DNA from 3 places in the Pseudoalteromonas sp. SR43-2 genome. Region 1 is predicted to be linked to each of the others. Evidence: predicted binding sites of a transcription regulator. Region 1 holds the regulator's gene; each other region holds the start of a gene.
What was found. Region 1 encodes ArgR, which controls arginine synthesis, uptake and breakdown. Its sites were predicted from a motif close to ANTGAATANNTATTCANT; they were not measured.

Region 1 (8,336 bases):
GCTCACACATAAATGTATCGGGTGCGGTTATTACCAAATACGCTAAAAACCCTGAAAATGCATTAAAGCTCATAGAATATATGACCGACAGCAAAGCACAAAACATGTATGCCTCATTAAATATGGAGTATCCAGTTAAGTCGGGTGTTGAATTATCAACTTTGGTTGCCTCTTGGGGTAGCTTTAAAGAAGACAGCTTGCCACTTGATGAGATTAGTAAATATCGTCCGTTAGCACTTAAGCTAATTGATGAGGTGAAGTTCGATCTTTAATGACTAATAAATTTAAGCTGTCTAAATGGCAGCTCTTTGCGTGGTCGACTGGCTTAATACTATCGGCCCCGTTGTTTTTTCTTCTTTTTGAATCTCTACAAGGTAGCTCTGAGGTGTTTTCTCACCTGTGGGATACCGTGCTTTGGGATTACATAACCAATACCGTATTGTTAGTTTTAGGTGTTTGCGTCCTTAGCTGCGCCATAGCTTTGCCACTTGGGTGGTTAACGGCTTACTGTAGTTTCCCGGGTAAAAAACAGTTTGAATGGGCACTTATACTACCCCTTGCTATGCCCACCTATATTATTGCCTATGTATACACTGATTTATTAGATTATGCGGGCCCGGTGCAAATAGCATTGAGAGAATGGTTTGGCTGGCAATCACCTAACGACTATTGGTTTTTTGATATACGAACATTACCCGGCGCCATAGTTATGATTGCCTTGGTACTTTACCCGTATTTATTTTTAATTTTTAAAACAGCCCTTCGCGAGCAGTCATTCAAATTAGTACAAGCTAGTCAGTTAATGGGGCTATCTCCTGGGCAAAGCTTTTTTAAAGTCAGCTTAGTACTCTCTCGTGGGGCAATTGTGGCGGCCCTTGCACTTATTAGTATGGAAACCATGGCCGACTTTGCAACAGTGAGTTATTTTGCCGTAAGTACATTAACAACCGCCGTATACGATACGTGGTTTGGTTATTACTCACTTACAGCGGCCGCTAAAATATCGGGTGTGATGTTACTGCTGTTATTTTTAGCATTAATGGCAGAGCGTTTTAGTCGCCGAAACCAAGCGGTATTTGAGCGCCAATCAAGTGTAAATAGCGAATCTCTCTATGTATTAAAAGGAAAGTCTGCTTGGCTCGGAACGGCATTTTGTAGCTTTATTTTACTTATCGCTTTTGTAATTCCTATTGCAGTACTTATAAATTACGCCATTACCTACTTTGATAAAGCATGGGATGTAGAGTTTTTTAGTTACGCTTGGCAAAGTTTAAAAGTGGCAGGGGTTGTAAGTGTTATAACGATTACATTGAGTGTTTTTGTGGTTTTTTATCAGCGTGTTGCAAAGCAAGCGTATCCGCTTATTCCTGGGCGCTTAGCAAGCACGGGTTATGCGTTGCCTGGCACAGTACTCGCTATTGCGGTTTTATTACCTCTTACATTATTAGAGAACACCATTAACACAGCGCTCGAGAAGTATAACTTAGACATTGGCTTACTGCTTACAGGTAGCATTCTTACTATTATTATTGCTTATATTGTTAGGTTTTACGCCATTGCACACGGAGCAATTGAGTCGAGTTTTTTACGTATTAGTCCATCACTTGATATGGCAAGCCAATCAATGGGTAAAAGCCAAGGGCAAACGCTGCGTTTAGTGCATCTACCTTTACTGCGAAGAGGGTTACTCACTGCTGCCTTATTGGTATTTATTGAATGTATGAAAGAGTTGCCAGCTGCGCTATTGCTCAGACCGTTTAATTTTGAAAGCTTAGCTACTCATGTATTTCAGTATGTGAGTGATGAGCAATTAGAGCTTGCTTCAATATCTGCATTATTTATTGTTATTGTTGGGTTTATTCCTTTGTACTTTATTAATCGTTCTATGGAGCAGCGTAGTTAAATGAGTAGTTTAATTTTACAAGGCGTGAGCTATCACTATAACGGCACAAAGGTTATTCACGATTTAGATTTAACAGTGGGTAAAGATGAAATTGTTTGCCTACTCGGGGCGAGTGGATGCGGCAAAACAACCACATTAAAAGCGATTGCAGGTTTAATTGAAGCCAAGCAAGGGTCTATTTTTATAGACGGTAAATTAGTGAGTGATGAGCAATCGTTTGTCTCACCTGAGCATCGTAACATCGGCATGATGTTTCAAGATTATGCGTTGTTTCCGCATTTAACGGTGGCAAATAATATCGCATTTGGGCTTAGTAAAATGAGTAAAGCTCAAAAGCAGCAACGCGTTGATGAAATGCTTAAGCTTGTACATTTAATTGGCTGTGCTGACAGGTTTCCACATCAGTTATCGGGTGGCCAACAGCAACGCGTCGCTATCGCTCGTGCATTAGCTTATAAACCTAGTTTGTTATTGCTTGATGAGCCTTTTTCAAACATTGATACACAAGTACGCTTTGAACTAATCGCCGATATACGTCGAATTATTAAGGCAACACAAGTATCTGCTGTGTTTGTTACACACTCAAAAGAAGAGGCGTTTGCGTTTTCAGATACACTTGCCATTATGCATCGCGGTAAAATTGAGCAACAAGGCACGCCTGAGCAGCTTTTTGCAGCTCCGTGTTCAAAGGAGGTTGCAGAGTTTCTGGGTCAGGGCATATACTTAAGCGCAGAAGTGTTAACCGCAACTGAATATAAAACACCATTTGGTTTAGTCGAATCTTATGTTGAGAGTAAGCATAATGTAAGTGCAGGGCTTATATATGTGCGCCCTCATCAAATAGAATTAGTGGCAGATAACCAAAGTGACAAATTCAGCAAGCGAGCTACAATCATAAGTCGTCGCTTTATTGGTTCGGCGTATGTTTATTCGCTTGTTATTGATGAACAAGAAATTGAAGTTGCTGCACAATATGGCCAGTCATTTGAAAATAATGATCAGGTTATAATAAAAATAAAACCTCACACGGTGAATTTTTTCGAATCGTAATTAATTTGTTATTCGCTGTGTTTTTATCTGTAAAACTAAGGAATAACAATGGCGCAAGCGCAATCAGGGATTTGTGCTGAAGCAAACTTACACGGTTTGCACTTATTTTTTAATGTGTTTGATGGTCAAGACGAATCACTTCGCGCAAAGTTAAAACAAGTAAGCGCTATAGAAGAAGAGTTTAGCGATCAATTTTCAGAATCAATGCTCTCTTGTATGGTTGCTATTGGTGCGCAATACTGGCCGCATATCCTCCCTGAATACATTCCAAGCGAATTACAGAGCTTTCCCAATATAACCCATAGCGATCACCAAATGAGCGTACAACCGTGCGATTTATTTGTGCAAATTCGCTCTGACCGTGAAGATGTTAACCATTTATTTGCGCTGCAAATTTTAAAATTATTTGCCCCCGATGTAGAGCTGGTGGAGCAAATTCGGAATTTTCGCTTTTTAGATGGTCGTGATTTTAACGGTTTTATTTATGGTGGCGACACCGCACATGGAAGAAAAAAGCGCGCTACGGCTTTAATCAGCAACCCTGGTAGCTTTGAAGATCAGGGGAGTTATATTCATGTTCAACGTTATAAACATGATTTAACTATGTGGCAGCACTTATCATTGAGTGAGCAAGAGCAAATAATGGGACGTACGCGTCTTGATAACACGCTAATTACCCCAGCGGTCGAAACCAGCCATGCTTCGCGAAGTGAGCTAAAAGACGAACACGGACAACCGCTACTATTAAATCAAAGCATGCCTTATGGCGACGTGTATGAGCAGGGAATGTTATCAATTACATGCGCTTGTACGGGCACCGCGTTTGAAAAAGTACTTAATAGTCGTTTAGGGGAAGGGGATTGCTACGACCACTGGCTTGATTTTACCCAAGCCGATATGGGCTCTGCTTTCTTTGCCCCTTCAATAGGGTTTTTAAAACAAATTTAATTTGCTATTAAACCGTATCAAATAAAATGCGAACGCGTTCAAGTGTTACATCTATTTCAGATATTTTAGCCGGAGCGATAAAAATAGTATCGTCGCCTGCAATTGTTCCTAGTACGCCATCTGCTTTACCTAATGAATCTAATAAACGTGCAATAAGCTGAGCAGCACCTGGGCTGGTACGAATGATGATCATCATTTCGTTGTGCATAATGTCGATTACTAATTGGCGTAATGGGCTTTTAGCCGTAGGTACACCCATTTCAGCAGGTAAGCAGTAAACCATTTCTTGCTTGGCATTACGTGTACGTACAGCGCCAAATTTACTTAACATGCGTGAAACTTTACTTTGGCTTATATTGTCAAAACCTTGATCTTTTAACGCATCAACTATTTCGCCTTGAGAGCCAAAATTTTCTTCTTTTAATAGTGATTTAAATGCTTTTACCAGTGCTTCTTGTTTATCTTGTGGTTGCATAGTCTTTATTCGTTTTTGTTATTTATGCCGCAAATTCTACACAAAAATGAATAATTATGCAGCAGTTGTTTAGTTAACTTGCCAGTTTGATGCGTTAAATCACATAAGTTTACGACTATGGTCGAAAATATACTTGAAATAGACAGGATAAATTTGTTTTTAGTCGCTAATTTCATTATCTTAAGAGCCACAAATGTTTCCTACCTCAAATTACGGAGAATTCCAATGAAAGTTGCTGTATTAGGTGCTGCAGGCGGTATCGGCCAAGCGTTGTCTTTATTATTAAAAACAGGCTTACCAGCTGGCTCTGAATTATCACTTTATGATGTTGCACCAGTAGTACCAGGTGTTGCGGTTGACCTTTCTCACATCCCAACAGATGTTAAAGTTGCAGGCTTTGGCGCAGACGATTTAAATAAAGCGCTTGAAGGCTCTGACATCGTTCTTATCCCAGCGGGTATGCCGCGTAAACCAGGTATGGATCGTGCTGATTTATTCAATGTAAATGCTGGCATCATCAAAACGTTAGCAGAAGGCATTGTTGCCAGCTGTCCTAAAGCGTTAGTAGGTATTATTACTAACCCAGTAAATGGCACAGTTCCAATTGTTGCTGAAGTATTCAAAAAAGCAGGTACTTACGACGCTAAACGCGTATTCGGTATTACTACGCTTGACGTTATTCGTTCAGAAGCATTTGTTGCTGAACTTAAAGGCGTAGACGTAGCAACTGTAAAAGTACCAGTAATTGGTGGTCACTCAGGCACAACTATTCTGCCTCTACTTTCTCAAGTTGAAGGTGTTTCTTTCACTGATGAAGAAGTTGCTGCACTTACTCCACGAATCCAAAATGCGGGTACTGAAGTTGTAAATGCTAAAGCAGGCGGTGGTTCAGCTACGCTATCTATGGGTGCTGCTGCAGCTCGTTTTTGTATGTCTTTAGTTAAAGGCCTACAAGGTGAAGAAGTTGTAGATTACGCTTACGTTGCTGTTGAAAATGGCGATGCAGAGTACTTTGCACATCCAGTACGTTTAGGTAAAAACGGAGTAGAAGAAATTCTTTCTTACGGCGAACTAAGCGCATTTGAAACAAAAGCAAAAAATGACATGCTTGAAACTCTGAAAAAAGACATCAAAGAAGGTGTTGATTTCATGGCGTAATAGCCGGTTTGAGCGATACCAATAGCATTAAATAAATGAGCAGTTATTACGATGGATAAATAGCTCGTTAGCAAGGCAAATACTACGATGTATAGTTGTTCTATATAAATAATATTTAACGCAGCTAATGAGTTATTTAGCCCGAAAGAATGCTTAATGTTTTGATAAAATTGGTATATAAAAAAGCCTGCATTTGCAGGCTTTTTTATTGCTCAGAATTAATGTCACACTGTGTAACTAGTTAAAACTAGTGGTCGCGGTCAACCGCAATACGGGCAAGGCTTATAAGTGCTTGCTTATAGTCAGACTCAGCTAAAAAGTCTAAACAGGCAATGGCTTTTTCGGCCTCAAGCTCTGCTTTTTGCATTGTAAACTCAAGCGCATTAGTTTGTTTTAGTGCAGTTAAAATTTCCTCTAAATGCTCCATACCATTACTGTGCTCTATTGCATCACGAATAAGCTGTGTTTGCTGCTCGCTACCATGTTGCATAGCATAAATAAGCGGAAGGGTTGGTTTGCCTTCAGCTAAATCATCGCCAATGTTTTTACCTAGCTGCTCAGCATCTGCATTGTAATCGAGTACGTCATCTACTAGTTGAAACGCAGTACCTAAATGCATACCGTATAGGTTTAGTGCATCAAGTGTCGCTTGGTCTTGCTCTGTGATAATGGCAGCAAGGCCTGTAGCTGCTTCAAATAATTTAGCCGTTTTAGAGTAAATAACCTGCATATAGCTGGCTTCAGTCGTATCTGGGTCATTGCAGTTCATCAGCTGCAATACTTCACCTTCAGCAATAATGTTTGTTGCATCGGCAAGTACTTGCATAATCTGCATTTTTCCAAGGCCAACCATAAGCTGAAATGAGCGAGTGTAAATAAAGTCACCAACCAATACGCTAGCAGCATTACCAAATTCAGCATTTGCTGTAGGCGTGCCACGTCGTAAGTTTGATTCATCTACAACATCATCATGCAATAGCGTTGCTGTATGGATAAACTCAACAATTGTTGCAAGTGTTATGTGATCTTTACCCTGATAACCGAGCGCTTTGGCTGCTAAAATAGCCAGCATTGGACGAACGCGTTTGCCGCCACTGCTAACTATATATAAACCAAGCTGATTAACTAACGCCACATCTGAGCGCATTTGCGCATGTATAAGTTGATTGACGTCATTCATATCGCTTTCGATTAACGCCTGGATAGCTTTTATATCCATTGATCTCCGAGCCAATTTTTATGTGTGAACGGCGCAGATTGTACAACAAAAAATGCACTAGCTCGATATTTTGTGACGATTGATTGAAAAAACACTATTAAAGTACTTAATTTAGACTGAATTAGCCAAGATAACTGATTAATTGATAATCAATATACAGTTTATGGTGTGCTTAGATATTGAGCTGTGAGGGTCATATTTGAGTACATTAATTTATTTCGGCTAAGAGTTAAAAAGCGCTTGGCAAAAGGGCCAATTAATATAAAATGGGGTAAATATTGAATTGCTCTCAAAGCAGCTACTTTTTATTCATTTTAATTACAAAATAGGCTTGCTAGTTATTTCGCGTTAGCGTAAACTTCGCGCCCTATCGAAGAATATTTTAGTTGCGCCGATTTGAGGGTGCACAGACGGAGTTAATTATGTACGCGGTTTTCCAAAGTGGTGGTAAACAGCATCGTGTGACTGAAGGTCAAACGATTCGTCTTGAAAAATTAGACGTTGAAACTGGTGCGGCAGTAGAATTTGATTCAGTACTTTTAGTTGCTGATGGTGAGAAAATCGAGATCGGTGTACCGGTCGTAAACGGTGGCAAGATAACAGCTGAGGTTGTTTCACATGGTCGCGGTGAGAAGATTAAGGTTGTTAAATTTAGACGCCGTAAGCATTCTCGTAAGCAAATGGGCCATCGTCAATGGTTCACTGAAGTTAAAATCACTAGCATTAGCGCTTAATTAGAGGTACTTAGAAATGGCACATAAAAAAGCAGCTGGTAGTACTCGTAACGGTCGCGATTCAGAAAGCAAACGCCTAGGTGTTAAGCGTTTTGGTGGCGAATCAGTTCTAGCGGGTAGCATCATTGTTCGTCAGCGTGGAACTCGTTTCCACCCTGGTACTAACGTAGGTATCGGTAAAGACCACACTATCTTCGCAAAAGCAGATGGTAAAGTTCAGTTTGAACAAAAAGGTCCTTTAAACCGTAAATACGTAACTATCGTAACTGAGTAATCAGTAAGGTAGTTAAAAACCCCGCCTTTGCGGGGTTTTTTGTTTTGTAGTCAGCCAATATATACCCAAGCCTGCATTTGTGCTGGCTTGGGTATATAATAGAGTTATTAAACAAGCCAATCCCTAAAGTGAGTAATCATGAAGTTTGTAGATGAAGTAGAAATTCGCGCAGAAGCTGGAGACGGTGGCAGCGGCATCGTGTCTTTCCGTCGTGAAAAATATGTTCCAGATGGTGGACCAGACGGCGGTGACGGTGGAGACGGTGGTAGTGTTTATCTACAAGCTGATGAAAACTTAAATACCTTAATTGATTATCAGTTTGAGCGCTTCCATAGAGCTGAACGTGGTACTAACGGTCGTAGCCGTAACTGTACAGGCCGAAAAGCTGATGACTTATTTGTTATGGTGCCTGTAGGCACGCGCATCATGGATGTTGATACCCAAGAGGGACTTGGCGATTTAACGCAACATGGTCAACGAATTTTGGTTGCAAAAGGTGGTTTCCACGGCTTGGGGAATGCGCGTTTTAAATCAAGTACTAACCGAGCACCTCGTCAAAAAACATTAGGCACACC
Region 2 (8,336 bases), on a different contig from region 1:
GCCAACTTTTTTTGACGCATTAAAACTCACTCAAAAAAATATAATCAAACCAAACAACTCCGACCAGTTTACTGCAAATATAAAAAAACGCACAGGGATAACCGTACGTTTTTTGTATCCAGGGAGTTTAAGCTACGTATTTACACGGGATCTCCGCACGTGTACTTAGCTTCAAAATATATTCCATTGCTACTTCGTCACAATTTTCTTTACGAAGGCAAAGTTCACAATCTTTCATTACTTTTTCAGGCAAAGAGTCTTTGCTACAAAAAGTAAAACGTTGCTGTTCAAAAAAATCGGGGACACGGGTCAATACAATAACTCGGTTAAGTGCCAATTTTTTGGCTTTAGTAAGTAGGTGCTCTACAAGCTGTCTACCCTGCCCCGTCACTTTACTTTTTGGGTCTATACCCAATGAGCGTATTTCAGCAAGGCCGGTATCGTAAATGTATAACGATGCACAACCTGACACTTTTCCATTTATTTCAGTAACTGCAAACTCGTTAATAGAGTGCACCATATCGCTTTTTGCACGAGGTAGGTTTTCGCCTACCGTTGCCCAATGCTGTATAAGTGTTGCAATTGCCTCTACATCATCTAAATTTGCATCACGTACCGTTATTTGCTGTTTTTTTTTGGCTTCTTTAACAGCATTAGTTACTTGCTCAATAGACGTCCCACCAAGCGCTTGACGCGCTTTTATACACGCATCAATTTCAAGTACTGGGTAAACATCGTCTTCAAATACAGTGTTTACTGATTTGTACTGCTCAAGTGATAGCTCCTCAAGCGTTTTACCTTCGCTAATCGCAAGCTGTACAAGTACACCCACAATGTGATGCCCTTCTCTAAATGGCACACCTTTAGCAACTAAGTAATCAGCAAGTTCGGTGGCATTAGCGTGGCCGCCTTTTGCCGCTGCTAACGTTTTATCACCATTTACTTTTACGCCTTTAATACATGCTTGCGCCATATGAATACATGCAAGCCATGTTGGCATGGCGTCAAACAGGCCTTCTTTGTCTTCTTGCATATCTTTATTGTATGCAAGTGGCAGTGCCTTTAATGTCATCATCATAGCGCTAAATGCACCAAATACACGTCCGGTTTTACCGCGAATAAGCTCAAGTGCATCAGGATTTTTTTTCTGAGGCATGAGCGATGAGCCTGACGTTACGTTATCAGCAAGCTCTATAAATCCGGCTTCACCCGAATTATAAAAAATCAGATCTTCAGACATACGAGATAAGTGAATCATCGAAATAGACGCACAACTTAAAAGATCTAACACGAAGTCACGATCAGATACGCCATCAAGGCTATTTTTTGTAGCCGCTGTAAAACCTAATCCGTGGGCTAATGCTTGGCGATCAATCGGATAAGCTGTACCTGCTAATGCACCACTGCCTAATGGGCAAAAATTCATACGCGCTTTAGCATCTTGCAGGCGGCTTTCATCGCGCTCTAGCATTTCTACATACGCCATACACCAGTGGCTAAACAATACTGGTTGTGCGCGCTGTAAATGCGTGTAACCAGGTAATATTGTGCCAAGCTCTCGCTCTGCAAGCGCTACAAACTCGCCTTTTAGCTGTGCAATGGCATCTAGTAAATGATCGGCTGTATCACGGCACCATAGTCTAAAATCGGTGGCAACTTGGTCATTACGGCTTCGGCCTGTATGTAATTTTTTAGCTAAATCACCTACTTTTTCAATTAGAGCAGCTTCAACATGTGAATGAATGTCTTCTGCACCTGAAGTAGCAACTGATTGTGGATCAGCTTTAACTTCTTCAAGTAGCTCATTTAATGCAGCAACTAATTTTGTATGCTCATCACTTGAAAGTACATTTACCTGTTCAAGTGCACCAGCCCATGCCACAGAGCCAATAATATCTTGCTCTGCTAACTGGTAGTCAAAGGGAAGAGAGTCGTTAAATTGCTTAAACGCCTCATCTGGACCCGTAGAAAAACGTCCGCCCCATAATGCCATGAAATCTCTCCAAACCCTGTAGTGCCCCTTTTATAAGGGGCTATAAATAATTTACTTTTTAGCCAATGCTGAAATTCTGCTTGAAAGCGAGAATAAACGAATAAAGCCTTCAGCGTGTGACTGGTCATATACATCATCTTCGCCAAATGTAGCAAATGCTTCGCTGTATAAGCTATTTGGTGATTGCTTTTGAACCGCAGTTACTTGACCTTTATATAGCTTAAGTACCACTTCACCTGTTGCCACTTTAGAAAGTGCTTCTGCACCGGCTAAAATAGAATCTTTAAGTGGTGTAAACCAACGTCCGTCGTACACTAAATGTGAAAATTCACCACCTAGTACTTCTTTCCACTTACGGCTTGCTTTATCAAGCACTAGCTCGTCAATGGCTTGAAGCGCAGCCATAATTACTGTGCCACCTGGTGTTTCATAACAACCGCGTGACTTCATACCTACTAAACGGTTTTCTACAATATCAACACGTCCAACGCCATGAGGCGATGCAATATCGTTTAATTTAACTAAACAGTCATATGGTTTAAGTTCTTCGCCATTTACAGCAACCACTTCGCCTTCAACAACTTTTAAAGTTACTAGTTCTGATTTATCTGGTGCTTGCTCTGGAGAGTTAGTCCAAGTCCATACTTGCTCAGTTGGTTGACACCATGGATCTTCAAGCTCACCACCTTCGTGCGAAATATGCCAAGCGTTAGCATCACGGCTATAAATTTTTGTAGCTGATGCTGAACACGGAATGTCACGCTCTGCTAAGTAATCAAGTAATGATTCACGACTCGATAAGTCCCACTCACGCCATGGCGCAATTACTTTTAAATCTGGAGCAAGGGCTGCAAAACATGATTCAAAACGAACTTGGTCATTACCTTTACCAGTACAACCATGAGAAAGTGCATCAGCACCTACTTTACGTGCAATTTCAACTTGTGCTTTAGCAATAATAGGACGCGCCATAGACGTACCTAGTAAATAAGTACCTTCGTAAACCGAGCCCGTTTTAAGTGTTGGATAAATGTAATCACTTACCATTTCATCTTTTAAATCAACTACGTAACATTCTGAAGCACCTGAAGCGATTGCTTTAGCTTCTACGCCTTCAAGTTCTTCTGCGCCTTGACCTACATCCGCTACAAACGCAACAACTTCACAACCGTAGTTTTCTTTTAACCATGGCACGATAGCCGATGTATCAAGACCACCTGAATAGGCTAAAACGACTTTTTTAATTGAACTCATAGGTGTTCCTTAACAAAATTTGGATTTAGTAATGTAACTAGCAAAGCATTTTGCGCGTGCATGCGATTCTCTGCTTGTTGAATAATTTTCGATGCTGGACCATCCATTACCTCAGAGGTAATTTCAAATTCACGGTGTGCCGGTTGGCAATGTAATACCGTAGTTGCACCTGTTTGATCTAGCAATGCCTGATTTAATTGATAAGGCATATATTTTTCTTTAACTTGCTCAAGCGGTGTTGTATCACCCATTGATACCCATGTATCTGCATATACAACGTTTGCACCCACAGCCGCTTCAACACGGTCACTTACCATTACTGATGCGCCATTCATTGCTGCTATTTGCTCAGCCTTTTTAAGAATTTGCGAATCAGGCGAGCTACCTTTTGGCGTTACGGCAACAAAATCAGTGCCAAGCGTTGCCGCTAAAAGCATTAATGAATGAGTTACATTATTGCCCTCACCTAAGTAAGCTACTTTAAGCTCGCTCACATCGCCGTGAACTTCTTGAAGCGTTAAAAAATCAGCAAGAGCTTGGCATGGGTGGTATAAATCACACAAACTATTTACTACCGGTACTGATGCGTATTCACCTAATGTAGTTAATGTGCTGTGCTGATTTACGCGCGCAACAATACCATCGGCCCAAGTAGAAATATTAAGTGCGAAATCTTTAATTGATTCACGTGCACCCATAGCGCCATTTTGCTGATCTAAATAAACTGCATGGCCACCAAGGCGGTTAATACCTATATCAAACGATAAGCGAGTACGTAAACTTTGTTTTTCAAACAATGTTACGATTGATTTACCCGATAATACTTGGCTGTATTTTTCTGGCTTTGCTTTTATATCTTGCGCTAACTTTAATAAATTAAGTGCGCCTTCTTGGTCTAATTCTAAACCCGTTAAAAAATTCTCAAACATAATAAACCTATGGTGTAATCTTTGTTCCGACATGCTCGCCTTGCAGCAGAGCAGTTAAATTTTCTGGCTTTTGCCAGCTGGAAATATACACACCGCGTCGTAAATGTTGGGCAGCGTGAAGGCTGGTCTTAACTTTGACCTCCATCCCGCCCACAATTACTCCATTTGTAATTAAAGTATCAATGTGTTTTGTGTCAAGTTGATGTAACGGCTGTTTATTTTCGTCAAGCACTGCTTCAACATCCGTCATAAAAATAAGCTCAGCATTTAAGTTACTAGCAATAGCCGCTGCTGCTTCATCTGCATTTACGTTGTACCAAAGCCCTTGCTCATCAAAGCCTATAGAGCTAACAATGGGTAGGCGACCGATTTTGAGTAAATCATTAACAATAGAATCGTCGTTGCTTTTACATTTACCCACTAAGCAAAGCGCTTTTAGCTTTTGAGTGGCAGTAACACCTGCCTCAAAAAGACTTAAGCCAACAGGCTTGTGCCCAGCACTAATAGCTTGAGTCATTAATTGTTTATTAGCGCAACCTGCGAGTGCTCCGACTATATAAGGCATTTGCTCTGCTGGGCTAATACGTAATCCTTGGTGTTTAGCACTGGCAAAACCCGCTTGTTTTAACCATGTATCAACTAAAGCGCCACCGCCATGTACAATGACAAATTCATCATTTGTTTGCTCATTTAATACATCAAACAACGCTTTTGCTGCATTTTCTGTATTAAGTACTGCACCACCTAGTTTAATTACCCACGTTTTTTTACTCATTTAAAACGCTCCTTTTAATCCAGTGGTATGATCTAAATTCATAGAAATATTAATACACTGCAAAGCTTGTCCAGCAGCGCCTTTTAATAAGTTATCAATAGCAGACATCACAATTAACTGCGTTCCTTGTTGCTGCCAGCCAATATCAACAAATGGCTGCTTAGCTACACCTTTAATTGAAGGTACTTTATCGCCTAATAAACGAATTAATGGCTCGCTCGAAAGTACTTGATAAGCCGATGCAACGTTTTCCTTGGTAACGCCTGGCTTAAGCTGTACATAAATAGTTTCTAAAATACCGCGCGGAAAATTACCTAGATGCGGTGTAAACAACACTTTGTGGCCAAGGTGTTGTTCAATTTCAGGGCCGTGGCGATGGTTAAACAAACCATAAGGTGCAAGCGACACTTCACAAAAATGTGTTCCTACACTGGCTTTACGCCCTGCGCCTGTAACGCCCGAAACCGCATTAATAATAATACTTTCGCTGCTCAATAAGCCTGCTTGCTTAAGCGGTTTTAGCGCATTAAGCGCTGCTGTTGGGTAACAGCCTGCAACAGCAATTAGCTTTGCATTAGCGATAGCATCATGGTTCCACTCAGCTAGACCGTAAGCCGCTTCATTTAAAAGCTCTGGATGTTGATGCTCAAAACCATAGTAAGTAACGTAGTCGTCATTGCTTGCTAAACGATAGCCACCGGATAAATCAAATACCTTTTTACCCATAGCTAAAAATTGCGGCGCTAGATCAACACTTACTTTGTGATCGGTACATAAGCATACGTAATCAGCATCACTTTGAATGTCATCAAAAGCTGATACGCTAAGAGGAAGTAAAGGGCAGTCTAGTAAGCCAAGGTGCTCCGGGTATAAATCACTTAGCAATTTATTTTTATCTAAGCTACCCTCAGATACATAACAGTCTGTTAAAGTTAAGTTTGGATGCTTAGCAACTAAACTTGCTAACTCTGCGCCGCTGTATCCGCTTGCGCCAATAATCACTACATTCATTTGTTACTCGTTATCTTAAAATTAATTACTACTTATCTATAATGTTCGCTTAAACTAGCTTAGACGCTAATTAAGTCTTTTTTATTAATGAATTTTGATTATCGTCGCATTATTTTCATGGCGTTACTTTTAATATATTTATGCTTAAAAAGTGAATTGATATTCATCATAAATACTTTTATATTGTTATGCAATTAAATTGAATAATAATTTTGGATTTTTTTATGCCTTTGCCTTCGTTTATTTCCATGTACCAACAATTGATTGCAGCCCCTTCTATTAGTGCTATTGAAGACAACCTGTGTATGAGCAATAAAAACGTAATCGAACTCCTAGCCAGTTGGTGCGAAACAATCGGTTTTACGTGTGAAATTATAGAATTAGAAGGAGGTAAAGGGCGCTATAATTTATTAGCAAAACGCGGAGAAGGTGATGGCGGATTAATGCTAGCTGGTCATACCGACACAGTGCCTTTTGATGACAGTCGTTGGAATCATAATCCATTTAAACTTACCGAACTCGATAACAAATTGTATGGGCTAGGAAGTATTGATATGAAAGGCTTTTTTGCTTTTGTATTACAAGCGATTAGTGAACTTGATGAAAAGCAGCAAACTCAGCCTATTTTAATCCTTGCCACCGCCGACGAAGAAACAACGATGGCTGGTGCACAACAAATATGTAAGCACCCGAATTTAAAACCTGCGCGTTGTATAATAGGCGAACCTACTGATATGACGCCAGTATTTATGCACAAAGGCCATATGAGTACAGCAATAAGAGTGGTTGGTCGCTCTGGGCATAGCTCCGATCCCGAACGTGGTCTTAACGCCATTGAAGTAATGCATAAAGTGATTACAAAATTGATGATCTTAAAAGAACAATTAAAGCATAAGTATTCAATAAACCACTTCGAAATCCCTTATCCAACATTAAACTTAGGTAATATTCATGGCGGCGATAACGCGAATAGAATTTGTGGTTGCTGTGAAATGCATATAGATATGCGCCCATTACCAAGTTTAAGTGTACAAGAACTACAAGCATTAGTACTCGATGCAACGAAAGAGATAAATCAGCAATACCCAAATGCGGTGAGCGTTATTGATTTACATGAACCAATACCGGCATTTAGTGGTAGCACCGACAGTGCTTTAGTAAAAATGGCTGAAAAAATAGCGGGGCAAAAAGCGGTCGCGGTAAATTACTGCACTGAAGCGCCGTTTATCCAGCAACTCGGTTGTGAAACGATTGTAATGGGCCCAGGCTCAATTAACCAAGCACACCAGCCTGATGAATTTTTAGCTATGGAAAAAATAAAACCATCACAACAAATAATCACTGATCTTATAAAAGCAAATTGCTTTAGCTAATAAGATTACAATAAAGGCGCCAATTGGCGCCTTTATTAATACAGAACTAAGGCCTAATCACCTTTAACTTCTAAGTTAATAAACTTAACTAGTTCTTCAGGTTGCCCTACTAGCATCATAACTTGTTGGTTAATTTCCATCATAGTTTTACCTTCAGGTAGCTTTGCAGACACACTGAATGAATTTAAACCTTTCGCAAAGCTAGTTAAAGCCTCTGCAATATCTTCAGTTACAGGAGCTTGTTGTAACTGTTGTTCTAGCGTCATTTCCATTTGCTCAAGCGTCATACCTTGCTTTTCAAGCTCGCTTGATAGTAAATCTTTTAATTTACCTTGGTTATTTAAGGCAAAGCTAACATTACGCGGCTCTAATTTACTCATTGCTTGCATAACAAGTGTTTGCTGCTGTAATTCCTGTTCATACGTCAGCGGTTGATCACCCGCTTCTTGCTGCGCCTTGCTAATAGCTAATGAAGCATCCATTAACGCTTTTGAATTAGCTAAACCCATATCCATATTAAAACTAACAATGTCTTTTGCATCAAGCTTAACTACTACATCACTATTGCCAGACTCTTCATCGTAATCAAGTGATGAATGTAAATCGTAACTTGCCGACGCTAACATTTCGTTTGTATCAGCTGGTAATTTTGATACGAAGCTTTTATCAAACTGAAAGCTTTTTACATCAAATGATGTATGTGGTGATATTTTATCCGGCTCGTAGCCAGTTATTTCAATGCTTTGAATATTAGCAACATTGTCACCTTCAGGGCTTATTACTTCCATGTTTGTTATTTCTACACTCTTTGAAATAACACTTGCCGATAAACCAGCGTATTTAAATGTAGCGCCAGTTTGCTCGCTTACTAAAGCAAGTTGCTTATCTACTTCTGCACGCACTTCTTGAGTTGCTACGTAGTTTGCGTAACTAACACCACCCACGCCTGCGGCCACAAGAGCTGCAACTATAACTAATTTTTTCATGTCATTTCCTTATTT
Region 3 (8,336 bases), on a different contig from region 1:
TACGAACTGCAAAGCGCTCACCGGCACAACCCGCTGCAAACAGTTTTCCGCCTGTAGCGCCGTACAAGCATGTGTTTCCGGCAATGGTTGCTTTATGGCTTTCAAAAGATGAGCCAAGTGGTGGACGAATCACTAACTTACCACCAGCCATGCCTTTACCTACGTAATCGTTAGCATCGCCAACCAATGTCATTTCAAGACCACCGGCATTCCAAACACCAAACGATTGACCCGCCGTACCGTGTAATTCAATTGCTACTGGGTCTGCCGCCATACCTTGATTACCGTGTTTATCAGCAATATAACCCGAAAGCATTGCACCTACAGAGCGGTCAGTATTACAAATACGACTCACAAGCGAGATACCGCTTGACGTATCAATTGCCTCTTGCGCTTTAGCTAATAAACTTTCGTTTAACTTACCTAGGTAATGCGAACTGTTAGGCGCACTACAATACAGTGTTTCGCCAGTTGGGTTGTTCGGCTGAGCAATAACAGACGATAAATCAATTTTCTTCTGCTTTGCAGTTTTGCCTTCAATTTCTTCTAATAAATCTAAACGGCCAATTAAGTCAGTTAAATTTGCAACGCCTAGGCTAGCCATAATTTCACGCGCTTCTTGCGCTATAAACTTAAAGTAGTTCATCGCCATTTCTGGTAAGCCGTGATAATGCTTTTGACGAAGTGTTTCGTCTTGTGTTGCAACACCGGTCGCACAGTTATTTAAGTGACAAATACGTAAGTATTTACACCCAAGGGCAACCATTGGACCAGTACCAAAACCAAAGCTTTCAGCACCTAAAATTGCTGCTTTAATAATATCTAAACCTGTTTTTAAGCCACCATCTGTTTGCAGGCGAATGCGATGACGAAGGCCATTTTCAACTAGTGCTTGCTGTGTTTCAGCAAGTCCAAGCTCCCATGGGCTACCCGCATATTTAACAGAAGTAAGTGGGCTTGCGCCTGTACCGCCGTCGTAGCCAGAAATAGTAATTAAATCGGCATATGCTTTAGCAACACCTGTTGCAATGGTTCCCACACCAGGCTCTGAAACAAGTTTTACAGAAATAAGTGCTTTAGGGTTTACTTGTTTTAAATCGAAAATTAGCTGTGCTAAATCTTCAATTGAGTAAATATCGTGATGCGGTGGTGGCGAAATTAACGTAACACCTGGTACCGAATAACGAAGCTTAGCAATATACGGCGTTACTTTTTCACCCGGTAATTGTCCACCTTCGCCTGGTTTTGCACCTTGCGCTACTTTAATTTGAATAACGTCAGCACTGCGTAAGTAATGAGGCGTTACTCCAAATCGACCTGAAGCGACTTGTTTAATACGCGAGTTTTTCTCTGTACCATAACGCAGTTTATCTTCACCGCCTTCACCAGAGTTTGAACAACCACCTAAGCGGTTCATTGCAATTGCTAGCGCCTCATGCGCTTCTGGTGATAACGCACCAATACTCATTGCTGCTGAGTCAAAACGCTTGTATAGGTTTTCTGCAGACTCTACTTCATCGATGCTTATACCTTGCTCAGGTAGTTTAAGCGCTAACATATCGCGCAAAGTCGCTATTGGACGATTATTAACTAAATCAGCGTACGCACTGTAGTCCTTATAATCACCTGAACGAACCGCTTTTTGCAGGGTTTGAATAACATCTGGATTATAAGCATGATACTCACCACCGTGAACGTACTTAAATAAACCGCCGTGGCTTAATAATTTACGCTTACTTAAAGCAAGTTTGTGCAAACTTTGCTGATCTTCATCAAAGTCAGTAAAGCATGCACCTTGTATACGACTTGCAACGCCTTTAAAGCACATTTCAATAATCGCATCAGATAATCCCACCGCTTCAAACAACATTGAACAACGATAAGACGCAACCGTACTTATGCCCATTTTAGACATAATTTTGTATAAGCCTTTATTAATGGCTTTACGATAAGCAAGGGTCACTTCGCAATACGACTTATCAATAATTTTGCTGTCGCTCATCGCAACTAACGATTCATACGCAAGGTATGGATAAATTGCCGTAGCACCAAAACCTAATAGCACAGCAAACTGGTGCGCATCTCGCACGCTGCCAGTTTCAATGATAATATTTGATTCACAGCGCAAGTTGTTATCAACTAAGCGTTTTTGTACCGCACCTACAGCCATAGCTGCTGGAATTGGTAAATTTATTACATCAAAGTTACGGTCAGTTAAAATAAGCATGATACAGCCCGCAGCTGCTTTTTCTTGTGCTTGGTCACAAATACGCGTAACCGCGTTTTCTAAACCCTCTTCAACTGTGTAGGTAATATCAATTTTACAGTAGCTGTAGTGCGCTTCATCAGCATTTAATAGCTGCTGCATGTCTGCGTACATTAAAATTGGTGTATCAAACTGTAGGCGCTTAGCGTGGCCCGTTGTTTCGTTAAATACGTTTTGCTCACTACCAATACAGGTTGCAAGCGACATTACATGGTTTTCACGTAGTGGATCGATAGGTGGATTTGTTACTTGCGCAAATTTTTGGCGGAAGTAATCATAAAGTGAACGATGCCCTTCACTAAGCACAGCAAATGGCGTGTCATCACCCATTGAGCCTGTCGCTTCTTGGCCGTTTTCACCCATTACACGAATAACGCTATCAAGCTCTTCGTTGGTATAACCAAACATTTTTTGATATTTAGCTAGCGTTTCGTCATCAAATGAGCGATTACCAGCGTCTTGCTCAGTAAGTTCTTCAAATGGAACTAAACGTTTAACGTTTTCTTCAAGCCATGACTTGTAAGGATGGCGAGATTTTAAATCCTGATCGATTTCATCCGAGTGCCAGATTTTGCCAAGTTTAGTATCAATAACTAATAATTCACCTGGACCAACACGGCCTTTTTCAACCACTTCATCGGCAGTGTAATCCCAAATACCCACTTCTGATGCAAGCGTAATAAAACCATCTTGTGTAATTACATAACGTGCTGGGCGAAGTCCATTACGGTCAAGGTTACACGCCGCAAAACGACCATCCGACATAACAATACCTGCCGGGCCATCCCATGGTTCCATATGCATAGAGTTAAAGTCGTAAAATGCACGTAAATCGTCGTCCATTGCACGGTTTTTTTGCCATGCAGGCGGAACGAGCATACGCATAGCGCGGAATAAATCCATGCCGCCAGCTAAAAATAGCTCAAGCATATTATCTAGGCTTGATGAATCAGAACCGGTTTCGTTTACAAACGGCGCTGCGCTTTGTAAATCAGGAATAAGCGGTGACGCAAACTTATAAGAACGTGCGCGTGCCCACTGGCGGTTACCTTCAATAGTATTAATTTCACCATTGTGTGCTAAATAGCGGAAAGGTTGAGCTAAAGGCCAACGCGGCTGAGTATTAGTAGAAAAGCGCTGATGGAAAACACAAATCGCACTCGTCATACGAATATCAGCTAAATCTAGGTAAAAATTAGGTAAATCCGCAGGCATCATTAAGCCTTTATAGATAGTTACCAAACCAGATAGACTTGCGATATAGAAAGCTTCATCATCAACAATGCGCTTTTCAGCGCGGCGGCGTGCTACATATAAGCGACGCTCTAAGTCTTTAGAACGCCAACCTTCTGGCGCGCTAACAAAAATTTGTTCAAAACCTGGTAATTGCTGTACAGCAATAGGACCCAACATAGATGGGTCGGTTGGTACAACACGCCAACCTAAAATATTTAGCGTTTCTTTTTCTAATTCTTCGCTAAGTATTTGTTTTGCAGCTTGTGCTAAAACAGGGTCTGAATTTAAAAATATCATACCCACTGCGTAGTTTTTGCCTAAGTGCCAATTATGTTCACTGGCAATTGCACGGAAAAAGCTATCTGGTTTTTGTAATAATAAACCACAGCCATCACCTGTTTTACCATCGGCAGATATACCGCCACGGTGCTGCATGCGATCAAGCCCCGTAATAGCAGTACGAATAAGCCTATGACTAGCTTGACCATTAACTTGGGCTATTAAGCCAAAGCCACAATTTTCTTTTTCTAACTTTGAGTCGTATAACATAGACCCCTCCCCTTGCTGCACTGTTAGCGTGGATGAACTGCTCGACGATTTGCTAACAGACGGACAAAACTAGCCTCTATCTTAAATAGAGTCAATAGCACTTTGAATACATATTCACATTCTTGAATATTTCTCACTTCATAGCAAGATTTCTTTTTATCATTATTTTTAACATTTAGCGTTATTTTAACCACTATTTTTTCATGACACTGGTGTCAAGTTTAACATATTGTAAAAAACACAAGCGCCCAAAGTTGCAGCTTACGTAAACGTAAAGGTAAATAAAAGTGAATAAGTATTCAACTCATGAAGGGCTATTCAGTTAACATTTAGATAGTTTTATGCTATTTCATTACTTTAATGGCTTAACATCCCCGATTATTGCTGCTCATTAGTATAGTTATGAAAGTTCATGTCCTTTTTTGTACATTAATAGTGAATTTTTATTTAAGGCGGTGTCCGATGCGGACATAAAAACTGTCCGCGGACATCATTTTCAAGAACAAAAAATAAAAAGCACTTTAATATCAATGTGATAATAGTTGGCATATTAATCGTATAGCTTTACATATAATCGCTAATTGGAATTACCATGTTTACTCTAAGCTTATTTTTGCTCTCTCCTATTGCCGCCATTTGCACAGCAGCTTTATTAATGCTGTGCGAAAAATACATAAAAGCAATGTAGGGGGAATTAAATGATTAAAGATACCAGCGCACAAGACGTACAAGTAAAGGCACCTATAAGCTATAAAAAATACGCGATCATCACTGCGGTTATTTTCATTGCAGCCTCTACAATTGCTTATATTTTTTTAACTAACCATAGCGCTAAAAGCTCTATTAGCCGCTCAAAAGTACAGGTTGCAAAAGTACATGTTAAAGCGCTCATTCGAGATATTGCCGCCAGTGGTAAAATTGTTGCTGCTAATGCTCCTAAAATCTACAGTCCAGAACGTGGATTTATAGATTTAAAAGTAAAGGCCGGCGATACAGTAAAGCAAGGCAACACACTTGCCCTGCTGCAAAGCCCTGAGTTAACTAACGAATTAAAGCAACAGGAGTCTGTACTTAAAAGACTACAAGGCGAGCAGCAAAGGCAGCATTTGCAAGCAAGACGCCAAACACTCACTTTAAATAAAACACTCGATATGGCACAAGTTGAGCTTAATGCCGCTGAGCGCGAAAATCGCCGGGCGCAGTTATCAATTCAAAAGCACTTAATTAGCCAAATTGATCTTGAAAAAGCAGTTGATGATTTATCCCGAGCTAAGCTCTCATATAAACATGCACAACAAGAGGTATTGCTTGCCAAAGATACGCTCGCCTTTGAACTACAAGCTGCTAAAAGTGATGTGACCCGCCAACAACTTATCGTTGATGATTTAATCAGAAAAGTAAGCAACCTATCTATTAAGGCTACCGTTACTGGGATCGTGGGTAACCTATTAGTGCAACAAAAAGCCGCAGTGACGCAAAGCCAACCTCTTATGACTCTCGTCGACTTAAGCAATTTCGAAGCGGAACTTCAAGTACCTGAAAGTTACGCCAACGAATTAGGACTCGGTATGGAAGTAGAGCTTAAGTTAGGCAATGAAACAGTGATGGGGAATTTATCCGCCATATCACCAGAAGTTAATAATCGTGAAGTAACAGCACGCGTCCGGTTTAAAGGTGTTACTAACAACATCCGTCAAAACCAACGCTTAACTGCACGTATTTTACTCGACAACCGAGAAGGTGTAATGCAGGTAAAACGCGGCGCTTTTATGCAGCAAGGCGGAATTTTTGCTTATAAGGTAGAAGGCAATATTGCAAAGCGTATACCTATTACAATAGGCGCTACCAGCATTAATGCGGTTGAGCTTTTAAGTGGACTAAAAGAAAACGATGAGATTATTATTTCAAGCTACAGCGACTTTAAGCAAGCCAACACGATTTTATTAAATTAAACAGACGTTCTCAACCAACGCTAAAAATAATTAGGAACAACCATGTTACAAATGAACAATGTAAGTAAAGTATACCAAACAGAAATGGTACAAACCCATGCGCTTCGAGACTTTAACCTGCAAGTAAACGAAGGCGAATTTATTGCTGTTACCGGTCCTAGCGGCTCAGGAAAAACAACCTTTTTAAATATTGCAGGTATGCTCGAGCCTTTTAACGAAGGTGAATACCTGTTGGATGGTGTTAATGTTGGCAGCCTAAACGATAACCAACGTGCTGATTTACGTAATCAAAAAATTGGCTTTATATTCCAAGGCTTTAATTTGATCCCCGATTTAAATTTATATGAAAACATAGAAGTTCCTCTTCGCTATAGAGGGATTAAAGCAAATGAGCGAAAACGTCGAATTGAGCAATGCCTTGAACAAGTTGGTTTAGCATCTCGCGCTAAACACTTACCTCAACAACTCTCTGGTGGTCAACAACAGCGTGTTGCAATAGCACGTGCGCTTGCCGGTGAACCTCGTTTTTTACTTGCCGATGAGCCAACAGGTAACCTTGACAGCTTAATGGCTCGCCAAGTTATGGAGTTACTTGAACAAATCAATCGCGACGGTGCCACTATTGTAATGGTAACGCATGATAGCGAATTAGCCCGCCGTGCTCCGCGTAATATTCAAGTAGTTGATGGGCAACTTGCCGACTTTACACTTTATCAAGGCGCGCAAACTATAAAAACAGCATCGGGGGTTTAACTAATGTTTATTCATTATTTAGATTTAAGTTGGCGCAGCTTCAAGCGCACCCCACTGGTTAGCTTTTTAATGGTACTGGCCATTGCGATAGGTATAGGCATAACAATGACCAGCCTTAGTGTTTATCACATGATGTCGGCCGATCCTATCCCAGAAAAAAGCAGCCAACTTTACAGTGTGCAATTACAAACAATGGACGATGGTAGTACGTGGTGGACAGAAGATAACATGCCACTGCAACTGACCTATCAAGATGCTGAGAACTTATTAAACGCACCCATGCCAGAGAAAAAAGTGGCTATGATGCGTACCGGCTTTTCAGTTTATCTAGACTCCGACAAAATAAAACCTTTTATAGGTAATGCTCGCATGACAACGCCTGACTTTTTTAGCATGTTTAATTTGTCATTTTTATACGGGGGGGCTTGGAGCAAAGAGCAAGAAGACTCTGCCGCACCTGTGGTTATTATTACCCAAGAGATAAACGATAAACTATTTGCTGGAAAAAACTCTGTCGGAGAACTGATTTACTTAGATGATGCAAGCTATCAAGTAGTTGGTGTTATTAACCATTGGCCTCTCAATATTAAATATTATGATTTAAACAACGGTGCATTTAATCAAGTAGAAGAGTTATTTATGCCCTTTAGCTTAATAAAGACAAAAGAGCTAGTAAGTTGGGGCAATAGCAATGGATGGAAACACGAAAACACACCAACCTTTGCAGATAAACTGCAATCTGAACAAGTATGGATCCAGTTTTGGGCAGAGCTAAATACGCTTGAACAAAAACAAGCCTATCAAAATTACTTATTAGCCTATATGCAAGAACAACAAAAACGTGGTCGATTTAATCGTAAAGAACTTGAGTATAAACTTCGCGATGTAAACCAATGGATGCAATACAACAACGTCGTCACCGAAGACAATAAAATTTTAGTGGGCCTGAGCTTTATGTTCTTAGGTGTCTGCTTAGCCAATATTTTAGGTTTACTTTTAGCTAAGTTTTTACGCAGAGCGCCAGAAGTAGGTGTAAGACGTGCATTAGGTGCTAGTAAAAGGCAAATATTTTTACAGCACTTAGTTGAGGTTGCCATGCTTGGCTTTATAGGTGGCATGCTAGGAATTGTACTAGCACAACTTGGTTTAATGGGCGTAGGGCAAAGCTACGACTACTATGAAAACTTAGCGACAATGGATTTAACCATGCTATTGAGCGCTCCATTGATTGCAATTACAACCTGCATTTTAGCTGGTTTGTACCCAGCTTGGTTAGTGTGTAAAACCAATCCTGCTATTTATCTTAAGAGCCAATAAGGAATGTCACAATGTTAGAAATAAAACCTATATTTAACGCCTTATGCCGCTCAAAGGTGGGCGCTGTATTACTACTAATTCAAATTGCAATTACCACAGCTATAGTCAGTAACGCTGCATTTATTATTCAAGATAGAATTAGCTATTTAAACCAAGAAACGGGCTACCCTGAGCAAGATATATTTAAGTTTAATGTAATGACCTTTGGTACTGATATTAACTTAAGCCAGCAGTTTGAGCTTGATGAAAGCATGCTTAGAAAA

Region 2: a site for ArgR is predicted at 6,113-6,130, ahead of argC (N-acetyl-gamma-glutamyl-phosphate reductase). Genes of this name have one in related genera too.
Region 3: a site for ArgR is predicted at 4,153-4,170, ahead of gltB (glutamate synthase large subunit). Genes of this name have one in related genera too.

Annotation. Positions count from the first base shown of each region.
Region 1 is NZ_JACJED010000022.1:59,365-67,700, forward strand. Features, by position in the region: gene H5120_RS16850 (Fe(3+) ABC transporter substrate-binding protein) at 1-272, shown strand, start outside; gene H5120_RS16855 (iron ABC transporter permease) at 272-1,903, shown strand; gene H5120_RS16860 (ABC transporter ATP-binding protein) at 1,904-2,953, shown strand; gene H5120_RS16865 (Dyp-type peroxidase) at 3,002-3,901, shown strand; gene argR (transcriptional regulator ArgR) at 3,909-4,376, opposite strand; gene mdh (malate dehydrogenase) at 4,602-5,534, shown strand; gene ispB (octaprenyl diphosphate synthase) at 5,782-6,753, opposite strand; gene rplU (50S ribosomal protein L21) at 7,176-7,487, shown strand; gene rpmA (50S ribosomal protein L27) at 7,504-7,761, shown strand; gene cgtA (Obg family GTPase CgtA) at 7,900-8,336, shown strand, end outside.
Region 2 is NZ_JACJED010000001.1:282,010-290,345, reverse strand. Features, by position in the region: gene argH (argininosuccinate lyase) at 128-1,993, opposite strand; gene H5120_RS01385 (argininosuccinate synthase) at 2,045-3,247, opposite strand; gene H5120_RS01380 (ornithine carbamoyltransferase) at 3,244-4,176, opposite strand; gene argB (acetylglutamate kinase) at 4,184-4,951, opposite strand; gene argC (N-acetyl-gamma-glutamyl-phosphate reductase) at 4,952-5,962, opposite strand; gene argE (acetylornithine deacetylase) at 6,187-7,335, shown strand; gene H5120_RS01360 (hypothetical protein) at 7,389-8,321, opposite strand.
Region 3 is NZ_JACJED010000002.1:241,302-249,637, forward strand. Features, by position in the region: gene gltB (glutamate synthase large subunit) at 1-4,051, opposite strand, end outside; gene H5120_RS02690 (efflux RND transporter periplasmic adaptor subunit) at 4,750-6,003, shown strand; gene H5120_RS02695 (ABC transporter ATP-binding protein) at 6,046-6,756, shown strand; gene H5120_RS02700 (ABC transporter permease) at 6,760-8,073, shown strand; gene H5120_RS02705 (ABC transporter permease) at 8,085-8,336, shown strand, end outside.